Regions from separate parts of the Nostoc sp. ChiQUE01b genome, predicted to be linked through region 3. Evidence: riboswitches for the same ligand, from Rfam matches in the RefSeq annotation. Region 3 holds a riboswitch; each other region holds the start of a gene.
The links. A riboswitch is a leader RNA that binds a small molecule or an ion and turns the genes downstream of it on or off. The one in region 3 is predicted to bind cobalamin.
Positions count from the first base shown of each region.

Region 1: linked by a shared signal. The riboswitch ahead of cobG (precorrin-3B synthase) and the one ahead of RMY63_RS22895 (TonB-dependent receptor) in region 3 are both predicted to bind cobalamin.
Region 2: linked by a shared signal. The riboswitch ahead of RMY63_RS05045 (energy-coupling factor ABC transporter permease) and the one ahead of RMY63_RS22895 (TonB-dependent receptor) in region 3 are both predicted to bind cobalamin.

Region 1 covers NZ_JAVRBM010000015.1:110,048-116,434, reverse strand. The annotation lists gene RMY63_RS12870 (sulfonate ABC transporter substrate-binding protein) at 167-1,213, shown strand; gene ssuD (FMNH2-dependent alkanesulfonate monooxygenase) at 1,231-2,367, shown strand; cobalamin riboswitch at 2,457-2,583, shown strand; gene cobG (precorrin-3B synthase) at 2,572-4,143, shown strand; gene RMY63_RS12855 (precorrin-8X methylmutase) at 4,192-4,818, shown strand; gene RMY63_RS12850 (precorrin-2 C(20)-methyltransferase) at 4,821-5,525, shown strand; gene RMY63_RS12845 (metalloregulator ArsR/SmtB family transcription factor) at 5,581-5,907, shown strand; gene arsB (ACR3 family arsenite efflux transporter) at 6,095-6,387, shown strand, end outside.
Region 2 covers NZ_JAVRBM010000005.1:27,918-34,304, forward strand. The annotation lists gene RMY63_RS05030 (ABC transporter ATP-binding protein) at 1-112, opposite strand, end outside; gene cbiQ (cobalt ECF transporter T component CbiQ) at 87-899, opposite strand; gene RMY63_RS05040 (energy-coupling factor ABC transporter substrate-binding protein) at 896-1,198, opposite strand; gene RMY63_RS05045 (energy-coupling factor ABC transporter permease) at 1,185-1,961, opposite strand; cobalamin riboswitch at 1,987-2,127, opposite strand; gene RMY63_RS05050 (M67 family metallopeptidase) at 2,270-2,728, shown strand; gene moeB (molybdopterin-synthase adenylyltransferase MoeB) at 2,967-4,139, shown strand; gene ftsH4 (ATP-dependent zinc metalloprotease FtsH4) at 4,271-6,136, opposite strand.
Region 3 covers NZ_JAVRBM010000037.1:43,765-50,151, reverse strand. The annotation lists gene RMY63_RS22900 ((2Fe-2S) ferredoxin domain-containing protein) at 1-105, opposite strand, end outside; gene RMY63_RS22895 (TonB-dependent receptor) at 141-2,183, opposite strand; cobalamin riboswitch at 2,564-2,714, opposite strand; gene RMY63_RS22890 (hypothetical protein) at 3,273-3,728, opposite strand; gene RMY63_RS22885 (methyltransferase domain-containing protein) at 3,734-4,594, opposite strand; gene RMY63_RS22880 (hypothetical protein) at 4,613-5,077, opposite strand; gene cobW (cobalamin biosynthesis protein CobW) at 5,064-6,119, opposite strand; partial or broken gene RMY63_RS22870 (SAM-dependent methyltransferase) at 6,267-6,387, opposite strand, start outside.

The DNA of each region.
Region 1 (6,387 bases), on a different contig from region 3:
AAACACTTTTGACTAATGACTAATGACGGTCTATACGGAAAATAATGCATATAGGCGCATTAGCTTACAACACTAGAGGCGCACAGATATGCACCTCTACAACTGAACATAGGCAAATATTAGCCAAATAAGTCAAAAGCAAATAAAAAAACAAAGTATCATGTCCATGATTCCCACCTTCAAACAGCCACGAGTTCAAATTTTCCAACGCTTTTCACTATTCCTTTTACCTGGATTATTAACAATCTCAACAACCTTAATCAGTTGCTCAGTCCAAACCCCAAATTCAGAAAATCAAACCACTGGTTTAAAAACCAAAGTTGTCCGAATGGGATATCAAAGTTCTGGGGATATTGTCAGACTTAAAGGATTGATCGAAAAACGTCTAAAGCCTTTAGGTGTTTCCGTGGAATGGGCGCAATTTGCCGCCGGTCCACAACTGATGGAAGCGATGAATGTAGGTAGGGTTGATATTGGCTCTGTAGGCGAGACTCCTCCGATATTTGCCCAAGCGGCTGGTACATCTTTAGTTTATGTTGCTAGTAATAAACCCAGTACTGGTAAAGGAAGCGGAATTATCGTCCAAAATAATTCACCGATTCGGACTTTAGCTGATCTCAAAGGTAAAAAAGTAGTTTTTCAAAAGGGTTCTGCTTCCCATTACTTATTAATAAAAGCTTTGGAAGAGGCGGGTTTAAAATATAGTGATATTCAAGCCATTAGTCTCCCACCTTCAGAAGCTCGTGATGCTTTTATTCAAGGAAAAATTGATGCCTGGGTAACTTGGGACCCTTATTTAGCCGTGGCCCAAAAAAAAGCAAATGCTCGTGTTTTGAGAGATGCTAGTGGCATTTCTACTCAGGGCGGATATTACATGGCTGCGCGAAAATTTGCCACAGAAAATCCGAAATTAGTGCGATTAGTTCTTGAGGAGGTAGATAACACAGGTCAATGGAGTGAGAAAAACCGATCAGAAGTTGTAAAACTGATTATTCCTCATCTCAAAATTGATGAAGATATTTTAACAACAATGGTTGAAAGGCGAACTTACGGGTTAAGACCAATTACACCTGAAATTATGGAAAAGCAACAGAAAATTGCAGATTTGTTTGCCAAAGAAAAAGTGATACCTAAGCCAATTAATATTAAAGAAGCGATGCTGACTAGCGAACAATACGCAGCTATAACACCGGAAACCATTAGCCAGAAATAGCGCCAGGAGATAGTAAAATGGAAGTTTTTTGGTATTTGCCGACACAGGGAGATGAGCGTTATTTAGGTACTACAATCGGCAGGCGACCAGCCACTTATCCCTATATGCAGCAAATCGCCCAAGCTGTTGATAAATTGGGCTATGGCGGGATGTTGATTGGTACTGGACAAAAACAGGATACCTGGATTGTAGCTACTTCGTTAATTTCAGTTACAGAACGCTTGCGGTTTCTTGTGGCCTTTCGTCCGGCAATTATGTCGCCTTCTTTGGCAGTGAGAATGGCTGCGACTTTTGACCAGATTTCTAATGGTCGAATTATTCTGAATGTTGTCACTGGTGGCGACACAAAAGAACTTGCAAAAGATGGGATTTTCTTAGATCACGATCAGCGTTATGAACTCACGGATGAGTTTTTGACAATTTGGCGATCGCTCATGCAAGGTGAAGAAGTAACCTATAGTGGTCGCCACTTGCAAGTTCAAGGCGCAAAACTACAATTTCCTCCCGTACAAAAGCCTTACCCTACCTTATATTTTGGTGGTTCTTCAGATGCTGCTCTCCAAGTTGCTGCTAAACACATTGATGTGTATTTAACTTGGGGTGAACCACCAGCTCAAGTTGCCCAAAAGATTGCAAAGGTACGCCGATTAGCAGCAGAACAAGGTAGAACGGTACGCTTTGGGATTCGGATGCATGTCATAGTCCGCGAAACTACGCAAAAAGCTTGGGATGCAGCTAATGAACTGATTCAGTATGTCGATGATGAAACCATAGCTGCTGCACATCGGCGGTTTGCTGAGTCAGAATCAGAAGGACAACGCCGCATGAGCCAACTACACAATGGTAATCGCAAAAACTTAGAAATTAGCCCCAACTTATGGGCAGGTGTTGGCTTAGTACGTGGAGGTGCTGGGACTGCCTTAGTTGGAGATCCAGACACAGTTGCAACGCGGATGCTGGAATATGCCGATTTAGGAATTGATACTTTCGTTTTCTCAGGGTATCCCCATCTCGAAGAAGCTTATCGAGTCGCAGAATTATTATTTCCCAGGTTGCCATTACAAACTCCAGCGATCGCATTACCGCAGCAGGTTGCAAGTACATTCAGTGAATTTGTTACCAAAAGAGATTTACTCAAACCACAGCCTGTGTAAGTAATTCAATTCGATCGGTAGTGGATAAACTCAGTTAAAATTTCTGGCTATAGTAATGTAAGATGATTATCTGGATGATGTCTGGTTGATATCTATAACCTAAACAAAGTCTAAATTACCTGAGAGTTGGGAAACTCCGGTGAAATTCCGGGACTGTGCCGCAGCTGTGATGGGATTACCCAAGTCAGAATGCCAACTCTTAGGATGTCCTCAAGACACACTCACCGTCTACTCCCTGCGTTGCACGGGGAAGGAGTTTTAAGTTTGGTTTCTGGATTTGCCACTTGTCCTGGCTTGTTTTATGCTACTCCCGCCGCAGATGGTATATTATCTCGTGTTAGAATACCAGGTGGAATAATTAGTAGTGAGCAATGCCGTGCGATCGCAGATATAGCAGAACAGCACGGTGGCGGCTATATAGATGTGACTAATCGAGCTAACCTACAAGTTCGTGAAATCAGCACGGGGATAAATGCTGAGGTTTTGAAACACCTACAGGATATGGGATTAGGTTCTCGCAATCCTGTTGTAGACCAAATCCGCAATATTATGACCAGTCCAACTGCTGGTATCGACCCGCTAGAATTAATCGACACTCGCCCTTTTGTCCAAGGTTGGGATGATTATATTGCTGCACATCCGGCACTTTCGGGACTGTCAGCCAAATTTAGCGTTTGCTTTGATGGTGGTGGGATAATTCAGGTGGGCGATCGGTTGAATGATATCGCCTTTGCAGCTGTCTTAGTTAACGATAATGTTTACTTTCGTCTCTATCTGAGTGTCGGCGAGAAGGGTCAACCGCCGAGTGATACGGGAATTTTGTTACCACCAGAGGAATGTTTGTCGGTCTTAGTAGCTTTGGCGGATGTCTATCTAGCTTATAGTCGTCATACTACGAGTAAGCGGGGGCCACGTTTGAGAGAATTATTGAATACTTTGGGTTGTGAAAATTATCTCCAAGAAGTTGAGCAACATCTACCTTTCCGTCTTTTGTACAGTGAAATAAGAAAAGACCCACTCCCCCAGCAAGGCAAGGGAGAGAAATATCAGCATATTGGCATCCATCCCCAACGTCAGCAAGGCTTATTTTACATTGGTGTCGTCTTGCCCCTTGGCCGATTGGAGAGTAGACAGATGCGGGGTTTAGCAGATTTAGCAGCAAAATACGGTAGTGGAACTCTCAGGCTAACTCCTTGGCAAAATTTGCTCCTTACAGATATTCCTCAGCAATGGGTTGCTGATGTCCAAAGTGAAATTGCTTTATTAGAATTAGATTCCTCTGCAACCAACATCAAGGGTGGATTAGTTGCCTGTTCTGGAAAAAAGGGTTGCGCCGCTTCTGCTACGGATACCAAAAGTCATGCTTTGGCATTGGCAGAGTATCTTGAAACTCGCGTTACTCTCGATTACCCAGTTAATATTCACTTCACTGGCTGCGAAAAATCTTGTGCCCAACATAGCAAGAGTGATATTACTCTGCTTGGTGTCAGCATTAAGGCTGAAAATAGAACTGTGGAAGGCTATCACGTTTATGTTGGTGACAGCAAACAGAAATTCGGACGCGAACTATATCAATATGTAACTTTTGCCGAACTACCTGCATTAATAGAGCGGATGCTATATGTATATAAAATTCAACGCTTAAATTCTGATGAGTCCTTTGGGAAATTTGCTAATCGATTTGCACTGGCACAATTACAGCAATTATTTAATATAATCCCTCAATCAATTGTGAACAACAAGATTGCCACCTTTTTAGAGAAGTCGGCAATCTGAGCCTGTTGATTTTTATATGTCAATCCAAAATTTAAAATCCTAAATTTAATGCCCGACTATATCCGAGATGCCAACGAAATTTACCGTAATTCTTTTGCAATCATCCGGTCAGAAGCAAACCTAGATGTGCTACCACCAGATGTAGCAAAAGTTGCTGTACGTCTCATTCATGCCTGTGGAATGACGGATATTGTCACTGACTTGGGATATTCACCAACAGCAGTACAATCCGCAAGGGCAGCACTGGCAGCAGGAGCGCCAATTCTGTGCGATTGCCGAATGGTTGCCGATGGTGTCACCAAACGGCGGTTGTCTGCAAACAATCAAGTTATCTGTACCCTCAACGAGCCAGAAATACCAGAACTTGCCCAGAGTATGGGTACTACAAGGTCGGCGGCAGCTCTTGAATTATGGCGATCGCACCTAGAAAGCTCAGTAATCGCAATTGGCAATGCGCCCACCGCCCTGTTCAGACTGTTAGAAATGCTCGATGCAGGAGCGCCCAAGCCTGCGATTATCTTGGGCTTTCCAGTGGGGTTTGTCGGTGCAGCAGAATCGAAAGCAGCATTGGCAGCAGACAGCAGGAATGTACCATTTTTGACATTACACGGTCGGCGCGGTGGAAGTGCGATCGCAGCAGCAGCAGTTAACGCCTTGGCAACGGAGGAAGAATGAATATGCAACCCAAAGGTCGTCTTTATGGAATTGGTGTCGGCCCAGGCGATCCAGAACTATTGACCCTCAAAGCGCTGCGGCTATTACGTGCGGCTCCTGTGGTAGCCTATCAATCAGCAATAGATAAAGAAAGTATCGCTAGAGCGATCGTAGCTCAGTATCTTCCTGGCAATCAAATCGAGGTGCTATTTCACCTCCCCCGCGCCTTGGAACCAGAAAAGGCTAAGTCTATTTATGACAAGGAAATTGAACCAATAGCCGACCATTTAGCAGCAGGTCGAGATGTCGTAGTGCTGTGTGAGGGAGATCCATTTTTCTATGGCTCGTTTATGTACCTGTTCACGCGGTTATCTGACCAGTACCAAACAGAAGTTGTCCCTGGAGTTTCCTCACTGATGGCTTGTCCGGTAGCCTTGGGTGTACCTTTCACCTACTACACCGATATTCTTACAGTCCTACCCGCTCCACTGCCAGCAGAAGAACTGACTACACATCTGCTGATGACCGATGCAGCAGCAATTATGAAACTAGGTCGTCATTTTACCAAAGTGCGGGATATCCTGCATAAATTAGGGCTAGCATCACGGGCAAGATATATTGAGCGAGCATCAACGTCACAGCAACGCATTTTACCCCTAGATGAAGTCGATCCAGCCGAAGTACCCTATTTCTCGATGATTGTGATTCCAACTAAGAATCGACTATAAAATAATTCGTAATTCGTAATGACTTTACCATAAAGAAATACTTCAAAAAAAGTTGATGGCTCCTAATAGCACCTTCACTCCTGATACGATCGCTGCTGGCTTTCATGCTCTGTCTGACCCCCTACGGATTAAAGTATTAGAACTTCTACGCTCTCAAGAACTATGCGTGTGTGACCTGTGCGACCACCTGGGAACTACTCAGTCCAAACTGTCTTTTCACCTCAAAACCCTGAAAGAAGCGGGTTTAGTTCGCGCTCGTCAAGAAGGACGCTGGATTTACTACAGCCTCAATCTGCCCCAATTTGTTGCTTTAGAGCAGTATCTAGCAGAATTCCGCCGCTTTAGCCCCATATTACCTATTCGTCCCCCTTGCGAGACTTAAAAATCTATCAATTTTTTTTGTAATGTTTTATTTACTTTTAGATATATACTTATTGACAAATCAATTTTTTTTGAAATGATAGATATATTCTTGATATAACTCAACGAATTTTAGATTTTAAATTTTGGATTATTCAATCCAAAATTTCTGCTCGAAGCTCCTGCATTAATGTAGGGGGCTAATTGTAATGAACAAAAAGACTTCAAAACGCCTCTCCTTTATTGACCGCTTCCTGACTTTGTGGATTTTCTTAGCAATGGCGATCGGTGTTGGACTGGGCTATTTCTTTCCTGGAGTAGAAGCCTTTGTCAACCAGTTCCAAGTAGGAACAACCAATATACCAATTGCTATCGGGTTAATTTTGATGATGTATCCGCCTTTAGCAAAAGTGCGATACGAAGAGTTAGGGGATGTATTTCGCAATGGAAAAATTCTTGGTGCGTCACTAATTCAGAATTGGCTCATTGGGCCAATTTTGAT
Region 2 (6,387 bases), on a different contig from region 3:
ATGCACATCTTTGACCTGATGGAATCTTCAATGTTAGACCATTTAAAGCTGATTGTTGTGCACCGGGATAGGTGTAATGTATCTGCTCAAATTCGAGTAAATATTCCTGCATTTCGCCAAAACTCTAATCCTATTAATCCTACACAGCCGAAAATGGCTTCGATGATATATCGCACTTGAGGACGATAGCGCCTGGGATGCCAAACTTGAAATTCACTTACAAAACCCCGTACTTCTAATCCGAGAGAGAACTGATTATATCGTTGTAAGGTTCGCTGTAATAGTTGTCCAATTAGTAGTGCTAAACTTTTCATTCCATTACGCCAAGTACAGTAGCCACCACGAGAATTTTGTGCTGTCCATAATTCACTGGCTGTGTTCAGCAGAATGAAAATAAACCGATACATTAGTAATAATAAATCGGTTAACAGGACTGGAAATCGCAAGTAACGCAGAGTTTGTAATATTTCCGTGAAAGGGACAGTTAACATGAGAAAATATAAGCAAGAAACAGAGGCTAATGCTCTAGTTAAAATTCCCAATGCTTGGGTACTGCCACTATGACTGATATAAATATAGAAGTGTCCGAGAGTTAGTCCATACCACGAATCTAATTTGACGTTTTGTAAATCAGGAATGGCAACTCCATTCACCATTAGAGCTGGTAAACTCGTCAAACAAAAAACTATGGTGAACATTAACAACCGAAAATAAACTCCAGCCGGAATTCTTGCATAAATAACTGTCCAAGTACTCATCCAAAGCGTTATCAAAATTTGCACTAGCGGATGGGTTGCAAGGGAAATAGCAAGAGTAGTAAATGCAAAAATCAGTTTATGTTCTGGTGGCAATCTTCGCAGCCGATTAGTGTAAGCTAAAGTGTCTATTTGCAGGCTCATTCTTCACGTTTTTGTTGTTGAGAACGTCCTTTATACAACCCAATTGCATAACCGACTACTCCCGCACCTAAAGCTGCTTGCGAAGCAAATAATAAGCTTTCTATTTCTTTGCTAGCGGGTTCAAAAAATGATTTAAACCAGGGTTTATATCCAGGTTGAATTTCAGTAATTGCTTTTTCTGCTTTGTCATCGGAACCGGCAAATTCGCCACCACGCACAAATATTAACGGTGCAACTGCTAAGGCTAATACAGCTACTACCAACAGCCAGTTACTCAACCCTTTTTTAGATTGATTCATTTCCTTGGGGTTCCCGTTTGATTAATTTTAGCAATTCCAATTCTTGAGGATTATAAGATTGCAGCCAGTTCCACACCAATACAGTTAGCAATCCTTCACTAATTGCTAAGGGGACTTGAGTGATAGCAAAAATTCCGGCGAACTTGGTAAATGAAGCAATAAACCCACCAACAGGTGCAGGAAAAGCTAGGGCGAGTTGGATAGAAGTGATAATGTAGGTGAGTAAATCTGCGATCGCAGCTGCTAGAAATATCGCAATTTTTTCTTTACCACCCAACTTGATTGTTAAATTATATATCCAATAAGCTGCAAATGGCCCAGCGATCGCCATCGAAAAAGCATTTGCACCCAGCGTCGTCAAGCCGCCATGCGCTAGTAACAAAGCTTGAAACAACAATACTAAGCTACCTAAAACCGACATAGTAAGGGGGCCAAACAGCACCGCACCTAACCCTGTCCCCGTAGGATGAGAACAGCTACCTGTGACAGAAGGAATTTTTAACGCTGACAACACGAAAGTGAAAGCACCAGCCAAGCCTAGTAGTAGTTTCAGCTGTGGGTTAGCTTGGGTAATGCGAGTCAGACTACGCAATCCTAGTAGAAAAAAAGGTAATGCCACAACCCACCAAAAAATTGCCCACTGCACTGGTAAAAAACCTTCCATAATGTGCATGGCATAAGCGGGTTTGGGTAAACCAACTACTAGATAAAAACTGATAACTCCCATCAGGGTTAGACTGACTAACGCCTGTTTTCTTTTCATAATCTGTACCTCGCAGATTTATGTAAACGAATTGATTCTAACCGGCGGGCATCCTGACTTACCTAATTTTGGTTTACAGTTGCGGGACAGCGCCGGATTTGCACCGAACTTTCCCCCTTGCGTCCGATGGCTGCTCTTCATCAGAACCGATTGCAGTAACTATATCACTATTACTAAATTTTGAGCCGCGATTTTTTACTAGTACAGCTGCCGCTCTTTAGCTACAAGTCATATTTTGGTTCAGCAACGCCGATAATGTTGTATCTAAGCAAAAATTATTAGAAGTTGCTACAATTACAAACGCAGACATGATTCAACTTAGCCAAGAACACTTGCAAACCATCCGCACCCATGCCGAAAGCACTTACCCAGATGAGTGCTGTGGTATAATTTTAGGCTATCTGGCTAATGAGGGCAAAACTGTGGTAGAAGTCATGCCAACAGAAAATGCTTGGAATACAGAAGCGGCGGCTGAGTTTCCAGGGGAAGGCATAACAGAAAGCAAAAGACGGCAATATACGATCGCACCCGAAGTTATGTTAAAAACACAAAGGGAAGCACGTGATCGCTCACTCAACATTATCGGCATTTTTCATTCTCATCCAGATCATCCTGCTATACCCTCAGAATGCGATCGCCTATACGCTTGGCAGGGATACTCGTATATAATAGTTTCCGTCCAAAACGGCAAAGCTGGAGAACTCAAAAGTTGGAGCCTTGATGATACTCATCAGTTTCAAGCAGAGGAAATTGAAAATATAAAATAACTGGCTTAGTTTAAAGACAGTCACTCATCGCGGTTTTCGCTGCTATCACAGATGAAAATTCGTCTTTCGATTCCTATTTCTATTAGGACTTACGCAAAACATAATGAAAGTAGCGGTAATTCATCAATTACCGCTAGGCAATAATCAGGTTTTCAGCCACATCTTGCGTAAGTCCTGTCTGTATAAGATCCAGTTTTTCGATAGGATTAATATTCCGCTTTCCCACATCATAACTGCTATGCTCAATCCCAATCTGGACGAAATCCAGTTGACTAAAGACGATTACGAACGCTACTCCCGACACCTGATTTTACCGGAAGTAGGACTAGAAGGACAGAAGCGCCTGAAAGCCGCTAGTGTAATGTGTATCGGTACAGGTGGATTAGGTTCACCACTACTTTTATATTTGGCGGCGGCGGGTGTTGGACGCATCGGGATTGTCGATTTTGATGTTGTCGATACTTCCAATCTGCAACGCCAAGTAATTCACGGGACATCCTGGGTGGGTAAACCCAAGATTGAATCGGCAAAAAACCGCATTCACGAGATTAACCCCTATTGTCAAGTTGATTTATACGAAACCCGCCTAACTTCCGAAAACGCCCTGGAGCTGATTCAACCTTACGATATCGTAGTGGATGGTACTGATAACTTCCCCACCAGATATCTAGTTAACGACGCCTGCGTATTGCTGAATAAGCCCAACGTCTACGGTTCAATTTTACGCTTTGAAGGGCAAGCTACTGTATTTAATTACGCAGGTGGCCCGAATTATCGTGACCTTTTCCCAGAACCACCACCACCAGGGATGGTTCCTTCTTGTGCAGAAGGTGGCGTACTAGGAATTTTGCCAGGAATTATTGGTTTAATCCAAGCAACCGAAACTGTTAAAATCATTCTGGGACAAGGCAACACTCTCAGCGGGCGATTGCTGCTATACAACGCCTTGGATATGAAATTTCGGGAGTTAAAGCTGCGTCCGAACCCGATTCGCCCAGTGATTGAAAAGCTGATAGACTACGAAGAATTCTGCGGGATTCCACAAGCTAAGGCAGAGGAGGCAAAACAGCAGATGGAAAGTCAAGAAATGACTGTTAAGGATTTGAAAGAGTTGTTGGATAGTGGTGCGAAGGATTTTGTACTGCTGGATGTCCGCAATCCCCATGAGTACGACATTGCTAAGATTCCGGGTTCAGTGTTGGTGCCCTTACCAGACATTGAAAATGGAAATGGCGTTGCTAAGGTGAAGGAAATATTAAACGGCCACCGCTTAATTGCTCATTGTAAGATGGGTGGGCGATCGGCAAAAGCTCTTGCCATTCTCAAGGATGCCGGGATTGTGGGGACGAATGTTAAAGGTGGAATTACCGCTTGGAGTCGAGAAATCGATCCTTCAGTTCCAGAGTATTAAAAACGCATAGGCGCTTCTCTACGAGACGCTACGCGAACGCCTTCCCGGAGGGTAGGAACGCAGAGGTTTAACGCAGAGGAACGCAAAGTTATTCTCTGCGTTCCTCTTGTGTACGAATTACGAATTACGAATTACGAATTAGCTATGGGTTTCACTTGACTCAATAAACTGTGCAGTTTTTCGCCTTCAATAACCTCTGTTTCTAAGAGTTGAGTAGCGATCGCTTCTAGCAAGTCTCGATTCTGTCTGAGAATCTCTAGGGCTTGTTCGTGGGCTGTTTCTACGATTTCCTTGACTTCGATATCAATGGCTTTGGATGTGTCTTCACTCACCGCCCGTCGGGGATTCGGCGCACCATTACCCAAAAATGCTGCTTGTTGTCCTTGTTGGTAAGCCAGTGGCCCTAAGACTTTGCTCATACCATAAGTTGTTACCATCCGTTCTGCCAAGTCAGTAGCTCGTTGCAAATCGTTGGAAGCACCTGTGGTAATACTGTTAAACACAACCTCTTCTGCGGAACGTCCACCTAACAAAGTTGCAATCTGACCCCGCAATTCTGCTTCATTCATCAAAAAGCGGTCTTCAGTTGGTAATTGCAGAGTGTAGCCCAAAGCAGCCATCCCACGAGGAATAATCGAAATCTTTTCTACACGACCGTTTCCTGTTGTCAGCGCCCCGACCATTGCGTGACCAACTTCATGGTAGGCAACAATCTTTTTCTCAGTGTCGTTCATCACGCGACTCTTCTTCTCTAAACCGGCAACTACCCGCTCAATTGCTTCGGCAAAGTCTTCTTGAGCAACCCTTTCACGCAGATTGCGCGCTGCCAATAATGCAGCTTCGTTTACCAAGTTTGCCAAATCTGCGCCAGCAAAACCAGGGGTACGAGTAGCGATCGCTTTTAAATCTACATCATCTCCTAATTTTACCTTTTGAGCGTGAATCTTGAGAATTGCTTCACGACCAGATAAATCGGGACGATCTACCAACACTTGGCGGTCAAAGCGACCTGGACGCAGCAATGCAGGGTCTAGGGTTTCGGGGCGGTTGGTCGCTGCTAGCACAATCACCGTTGCATCCCCAGCCGCAAACCCATCCATCTCGGTTAGTAATTGGTTGAGGGTTTGTTCTCGCTCATCGTTACCACCGTAGAAGCCGTTACTGCTACGAGACTTCCCGATCGCATCCAATTCATCAATGAATACAATACAGGGAGCTTGTTTTTTGGCCTGTTCAAACAAATCTCGGACTCTAGAAGAACCCACACCGACAAACAATTCTACAAACTCAGAACCAGAGATGCTGAAAAATGGAACTCCTGCTTCTCCTGCTACGGCTTTCGCTAAAAGTGTCTTACCAGTACCTGGAGGGCCAACTAACAACACACCTTTGGGAATTCTAGCGCCAATTTGCGTAAATCGTGCCGGAGTCTTGAGGAAATCTACAATTTCCACTAACTCAGTTTTTGCTTCTTCTACCCCAGCCACATCTGCAAAGGTGATTTTAGCAGATTCGCCTTCAACATAAACCTTAGCTTTGCTCTTACCAATGGAAAGCGCACCTTGAGGGCCACCGCCACCACCACGAGCGAGAAAGAACTGCCAAATACCAATAAAAATCAGTGGTGGAATCACCCAACTTAAGAGGGTTGTAAACCAAGTATTTTTGGGTGGCGGTGTAGCAGCAAACTCAACTCCCTTTTCTTCTAGGAGTTTGGGTAACTCTAAATCAAAGATTGGTGTAGTTGCAAACACCTGGCCCGGTTGGGAATTTTCTGTTTTTAGTTGGAAAAGAATCTGGTTTTGACCAACGGAAACGCGGCTGACTTCTCCTTCCTGTACTTGATGAATAAATAGACTATAGGGAACACCAGCAGGACTAGAAGCAAATAAACCGGGCAAAAATAAATTTAAGATCAGGAATAGCCCTGATACTGCCAGTAATATATTCGCAACGATCCGAAACCGAGGTGACTTAGGCTGTTCTTTAATTCCCATAGATGTTACCAATCCTTAAAATGAAAACTAACTTGAAAATTGTGTATGGGGCATTGGGCATTGGTTTTACCCAGCCTCCCCTGTTTCTCATTTTCCTTAACGCTTTGAGAAACTTGATTAAAGACTGGTCAAAATGCTGGTGTATTCGTCCAATCTAAGCAATGTCAACGATGGGCTGTGACGCTTGCGGACTCGCTCTAAGTAAACGTTCGCGCAGCATCTCCAAGAGTTGCCATGCCGTTGGCGTTCGC
Region 3 (6,387 bases):
ATCGGTACTAGAATCAAAATGTTCATATTCAATAGACCCCTCAGTAGATAAAGCCTCAATCACAACCTTATTTACTGGAGTTACCCAACAATTAAATTCAGTCATTCAAAACTCCTCTCTGCGTAAAAAAACTCTTGACTTCAAAACGTAGAACTCAACCCAACTTGAAAAACTCTCCCCCCATCAGGATAACCAGGAAATAATTGGTATCTCTGGTTAAAGATATTATCTAGACTGCCTGTTAATATTAAGTTATCACTGAGAGAAACCCGCATTTTGAAATCAAAAGTAGTATAACCAGACAAAGATTCTGTATTAGTATTGTTTATGGGATATGCACCCAAAGAATGCATCAGTATTCCAGCATATAAACCTTGAGAAGTTTCATAAGAAAGTCCTGCATTTAAACTATCTGCACCTGCGAATCGTAATTCTTTATCAACTTCAACAGAATTTGTACTTTTCAAAATCCGGGGATCATTTGCTGTATAATTAACAAAGGCGTAGATATTCTTCGCTAACTGCAAATTTAAAACTGCTTCGATTCCCGTAGTACGAATCTTACCAATATTTTCATAAGTAGCTACCGGAACAGCAAAGTTATAGGCGATTAAATCTGATATTGTGTTGTTAAAATAGGTCAAGCGCAATAAACCAAAATCGCCTAATTTTTGGTCAATTCCAATATCATAACTATCACCTTTCTCTGGACGGAGATTAGGATTCCCAACGTAACTACCACCATTGGCATATAAGCTGAAAAGATTCGGCGCACGGAAATTTTTGATATAATTAGCTCTGAGAGTGGTAGTATCTGTAAGTGCAAATTTTACTCCTATACTTGGTGATGTGAAAGAGCCATTTGTCAAGCTGCTAAAATCCTGGCGTAAACCTAAGTTGGCAGTCAAACTAGGGGTAAAGCTAATTTCATATCTAGCAAATACTGCCCCTTGACTAATACTATCGTCGTAAGTGACTGTTTTTGTATTAGCAGAAAAGTTGAATGTACTGTTAGTAGCTGATACATTGCGGTAATCAAAGCCATAAACTAGGGCTTGATTATTAGCAAATTTCCAACTGTGTTGTGTTTGCAATCCATAAGAAGTTTGCCCGTTATCATATCGTGCTTGGGATGAGTTGCGACTATCATAGCGAGTGTTAAAGAAATCTGCGTAAACTCTGGCTGTTAGCAGTGAATCATCCCCACCTCCTAATTTTGAGTTCCAGGTTAAATCAGTGAGTACTTGGTCTGTGTATTTGCGATCGCTATCCGTCAACGAGTTAAAATAGCCTTGACCATATAATGGTTCAGGAATGGGGACTCCTCCTGGTACTCCTTGGTCTTTACCTAAATATAGAGTTGAGAGGGTTAGAGTATCGCGCTTTCCTAAATTCGCCTCCAGCTTGACATTAAAGTTATTGTAGAGAACATCATTATTTTCCCTAGTTCCCTTGAAATTCGCTTCTGGGATAGAAAAAGGATAGTTATTTTCGGCTTCGGTACGGTTGTAACCTACAACCCAACCAATATTGCCGACTTTCCCACTATTACTGATAGTCTGTTGATTTAGTCCATACGCGCCAACGGTGACTCCTGCTTGTGTCGTCACTTTTTCTGTAGGACGACGAGTGATAATATTAATCACTCCCCCAATTGCATCGGAACCATAAAGGGTAGAACCACCACCTGGTAATACTTCGACTCTTTCAACGATATTGGTGGTAAATTCTGAAAGGTCAAAACCACCAGAACCCAAATCGTTAATTGGTCTACCATCAAGCAAAATCAAGACTTGTGCAGAGTTAGAACCTCGGATAAATTGACCACTTAAGGCGCTCACTTCTGTGCCAACTGTACCATCAGGTAAGATACCTGTCAGAAATTTTAGTGCTTCTCTGACAGTTCTAGCACCCTGCGCTTCCATCTCTTCACCCGTAATTACGTAAACCGGACGGGTGGAATCTTTCACTGTCCCCTCGCGGCGAAAGGGTGAGTAAACGGGTTCATTCAATAACTTGTCGATGACTGTTAATTCAATATCTGGTTCTTCCGTGGATGCTGGAGTCTTCTCAGGTGTTATTTGTGCAACTGGTTGTAAGTCTGTTGCAGAACCTTCATACTTTGGAAACTCAGATATTTGTGGAACTTGATTAGCGATTGCTACGCATTCTCCAGATACCATTGCATAAATTGTGGTAAAAACGAAGATTTTTGAGAAAAATTCACAATAAGTAACTATACGGGAAGTGGACATGAAACTCCTCGTTTTCAGTAAATGCAAGTATTTATTTGTGCTATGAGTTTTTAAGATTTAGGCTTCAACTAGCTTGCTGAAATGCATTGCTATACCTAAATCATGGTGGATACTATTTGGATAGCAAAAAAGATTTTATGGTATTCCTTATGGATACCCAAATTCTTATAGAACAACCCAAAATTGAATGTTGTTACTAACAGCGAAGCGAATTAGTAAAACTTGCAAAGGGTACTGTGTTAAAACAGTATCTATACCCATGAAATTTATTAATCAAATGTATCATCTGTGCCTCGCAGATAAATATTTTGTGTCTAGAGTGAGTCGGCGGGCATTCTGACTAAGAGACACGTTCTATTCGTCTCATTACAGCTGCGGGACAGCGCCGGATTTACACCGAACTTTCCCCCTTGCGCCTGATGGCTGCTCCCCATCAGAACCGACAGTTATGTGTCACATTACCATAGTTATTGTGTATATGTAAATTCAGTCGATAACAATTTTGATTCTCTATATCACTTACTGGATATGGAATTATACTTGTGCTACAGATAACACGCATAAAGTAAATCTCCTAACTGCTAGTAAAGGGGACTTTGGGGACATTGTAGATTTAATTTCGTCAGGTGTATTACATTCCTAACGTACTTTTGTGGAGGCTATAAAACAGAAGTTTTGCATTTGCTTTAATCTACATTCCTTGAGGTAACTGAGTTAATTTTGGTTGGTCTAAGTATGTATATACCAACTGAGAAACTTGACGAACAAAATCCCTACCTCTAGTGTTATATCCAGCAGGAATAATGAGATTTTATTAATGATTTTTTACACTAACTCCAAAACATTCATTAATTACAAACACATGAAAATTTGGTAAATAGATAAAATCTTTTTACCCACTATTGGGATAAGTAATTTTGAAGTTTTTAAGACTGGGATTTTTGAGTCTTGAATTGTGCTATTAAAGCTCTATACATCTCAATTTGCAGAAAGCTAATTTTTGATTTTGGATGAGTCTCATTTTGTTTTTGCTCCTATTGAGAGGGTGTGCTGAGGTTGGAATTCTGTCCATTCTTTGCATACAGTTTGGTAACATTGGGGTGGTGTGATTGGTAATTTAGTTAAATAGAAAAACCCAGCTTGATGACCGTACTCCAACAAAAATACAACATCTTCTAGGGGATTATACTTATCTACAGCTTCGAGAATATGAGCATTCATGAAGTGTTTTTGTAACAGTACGGTATCAGGTGCTGCTAACCAAGCATTTAAGAAAGCTGCAAGATTTTTACGCGGGATAAAATGCGCTTTAAATGTTTCGCCAGCCATACTTAAATGCGGAGAATTGGTACTGCAAATTACGACACCACGTTCTCCCCCTAAATAACCGATCCAAGCGTTGTAACCAATTGCTAATATATTGGTGGCGATAAAAGCTTGTTGCCAATCTTGGGTGTTTATTTCTGGGGTCATTTCGATTAAACTCCTTTTGATAACTGCCAGAGTTGAATTTCATAACATAAATAGCTCTCAAAAATTGCACGTGCTGCTAATCCCTCGACAACTAACTTTTCTAGCCAGCGCTTAAATGCCCAACGACCGAGTGAGTATAATGGAGGGACAGCGATCGCCACAACATCAGCAATATATTTAACTGTAGTCAGCCCAAAAGTACGGAAGTTATCAACACACAAGTCAATCGTTGGTGCAACTTGAGTGGAGATGTCCTCAGTCTTTATTAACTTGAATCCAGACTGTGACAACGCCGCTTGGAGTTCGCTGGCGACATGACAATTAGAAAAAATACCTTCTTGGTATTCGGCATCGAAACGCATCATGTCTGCAAGCAGCAGATAGCCACCACTATCCAGTAAACGAGCCGCACCTTGAGCTAAATCGAGAGCAGCAATATATTGGCTGCTTTCACTGAACAGAATTAAGTCATAGGAGTATGATTTGTGAAAATCTTCAAATCTCGTTAAGTAAAAAGGTACTTGACCGTTGGTATTTTGAATAAATCTCTCTTGCTGGAGTGCGTCGGGTGCTAATCCCTCAACACTGAAACCGCGTGAGCATAAATATGTCGCATTACCACCAATCCCGCAGCCTACGTCTAGCACAGTTTTTATACCTTCTGGGATAAAACTCAAAAGTTTCGCTGTATATGCAGCTTGCGCCACACGCAGGCGAGTTAGAGTTAATTCTTCACCCACAGTAGGTAGTGGTTCCCAATACCCGTAATGGAGATAGTCGGAATTTGTAAGTCCCATGTAATAATCTATCGCTGCGTTTTGGTAGCGAGTTGCTTTGGAAATCTTGCTTGATTTTGGCTTGAGCATTGAGGAATAAAGTAAGTATTAGGGCATTAGGCTTGGTTTAAATTCTGACCATCGCTTGCAAACTTGTTCGTAGCAATCGGGTGGAGTAATTTTTAGTTGGTGTAAAAAATTAACCTCAATCTGAGGTTCAGCCTTTAGCACCAGAAGAATATCTTGATGAGGATTGTATGTTGCGATCGCTGGGAAAATTGATGAAATCATGGATGAACAGATTGATTGTGATATAAATCCGCCATCCTGAAACGAACGCAAGTAAAACCTAATCAGATCACAGGGGAGAAATTGGAGAGTGAAGGGAACTGTATCAAGACTTGTATTTGTAGGGTGAGTAACTTTAGTATCTACATCACAAATAACAACTCCCCGCCCAAATAATTGAAATCCTTTCCATCCTGTGTAACCGATTACCAATATATTGTTATGGATAAAGCTGTTTTGCCAGTAACCGAAATTTCCTTGCCAAACACTATTAGATGGTCGCATTGACTTCCTCCCCCAACACAATTGATTCAATGCGAACCTGCTCAAGCTCTCGTCCAATCAATACTAATCGCGTTTGACGGGGTTCGTGGGGTTGCCAAGTCCGATCGTAAAAGTAGTCAAATCGATTACCAACACCCTGTAATACTAGACGCATGGCTTTGTTCGGAACTGCTACAAATCCCTTAATTCGATAAATTTCTTGCTGTTGCACCAATGTTTGCAAGCGTTTGACTAAGACAGACGGCTCAAATGCTTGGTCTAGCAGTAGTTGCACTGCATTAATCCCTTCATCATGTTCGTGTTCAGCTTCGTTGTCGTGGTGACTGGGACGACTATCTAAGTTATCTTCTACCGCAGCGTTGAAACCGAGTAACAAATTGCTACTGATTTTACCGTCCTGGCAAGGAATGACTTTTACACCAGGGGATAAGTTCTGCTTTAGCCATTCTTGCACCCTAACTTGCGTTTTTTCATCAACGCGATCGCTCTTGGTAAGTAATACTAGGTCAGCACAAGCCAGCTGATCTTCAAACAGTTCCTCAATGGGTGTTTCGTGTTCTAGACTAGAGTCGGCTTGTCTCTGTGCTAAGAGGGCTGCTAAATCGCCTACATATTGATTAGTTGCCAATGCTTCACAGTCCACCACAGTAATTACGCTGTCCACTGTCGCGCCTGTGCGAATTTCCGGCCAGCGAAATGCTTGTACCAATGGTTTTGGTAGTGCTAGTCCAGAGGTTTCAATCAACATACAATCAAGGCTGGCGCGTCGCTTCAGTAATTCTTGCATTGCTGGGAGGAATTCTTCTTGCACCGTACAGCACAGACAACCGTTGGTGAGTTCAACAATATTACTGTTGGCGTCTTCTTCATCGTCACAAACTCGGCAGTCACGCAAAAGTTCGCCATCAATTCCGATTTCTCCAAATTCATTCACCAAAACAGCAATGCGTCGTCCCTCATTGTTTTGCAGTAAATGGCGAATTAACGTCGTTTTGCCTGCCCCTAGAAATCCTGTAATTACTGTGACGGGAATTTTTTGCATATTATAAAGTGTGTCGTTTGTTGATTAATTTTGCGATGTGTAGGAAGTTGTTCAAACCGCAGATATCACTACACTCAGCAGGCGTTAAAATCCAAATATTCATAACTAGCTGCGATCGCTACCTAAACAAGCTTGAGGGATTTTGGTCGCTAAAATCCGACTGCTGCCGCCAATACCACAGCCAACATCTAAGACGGTAGTACCAGGGGGTAATTTATCTAAACCACCCCATTTAACCATTTCATGTACAAAGTCAGATTTAGCAGCC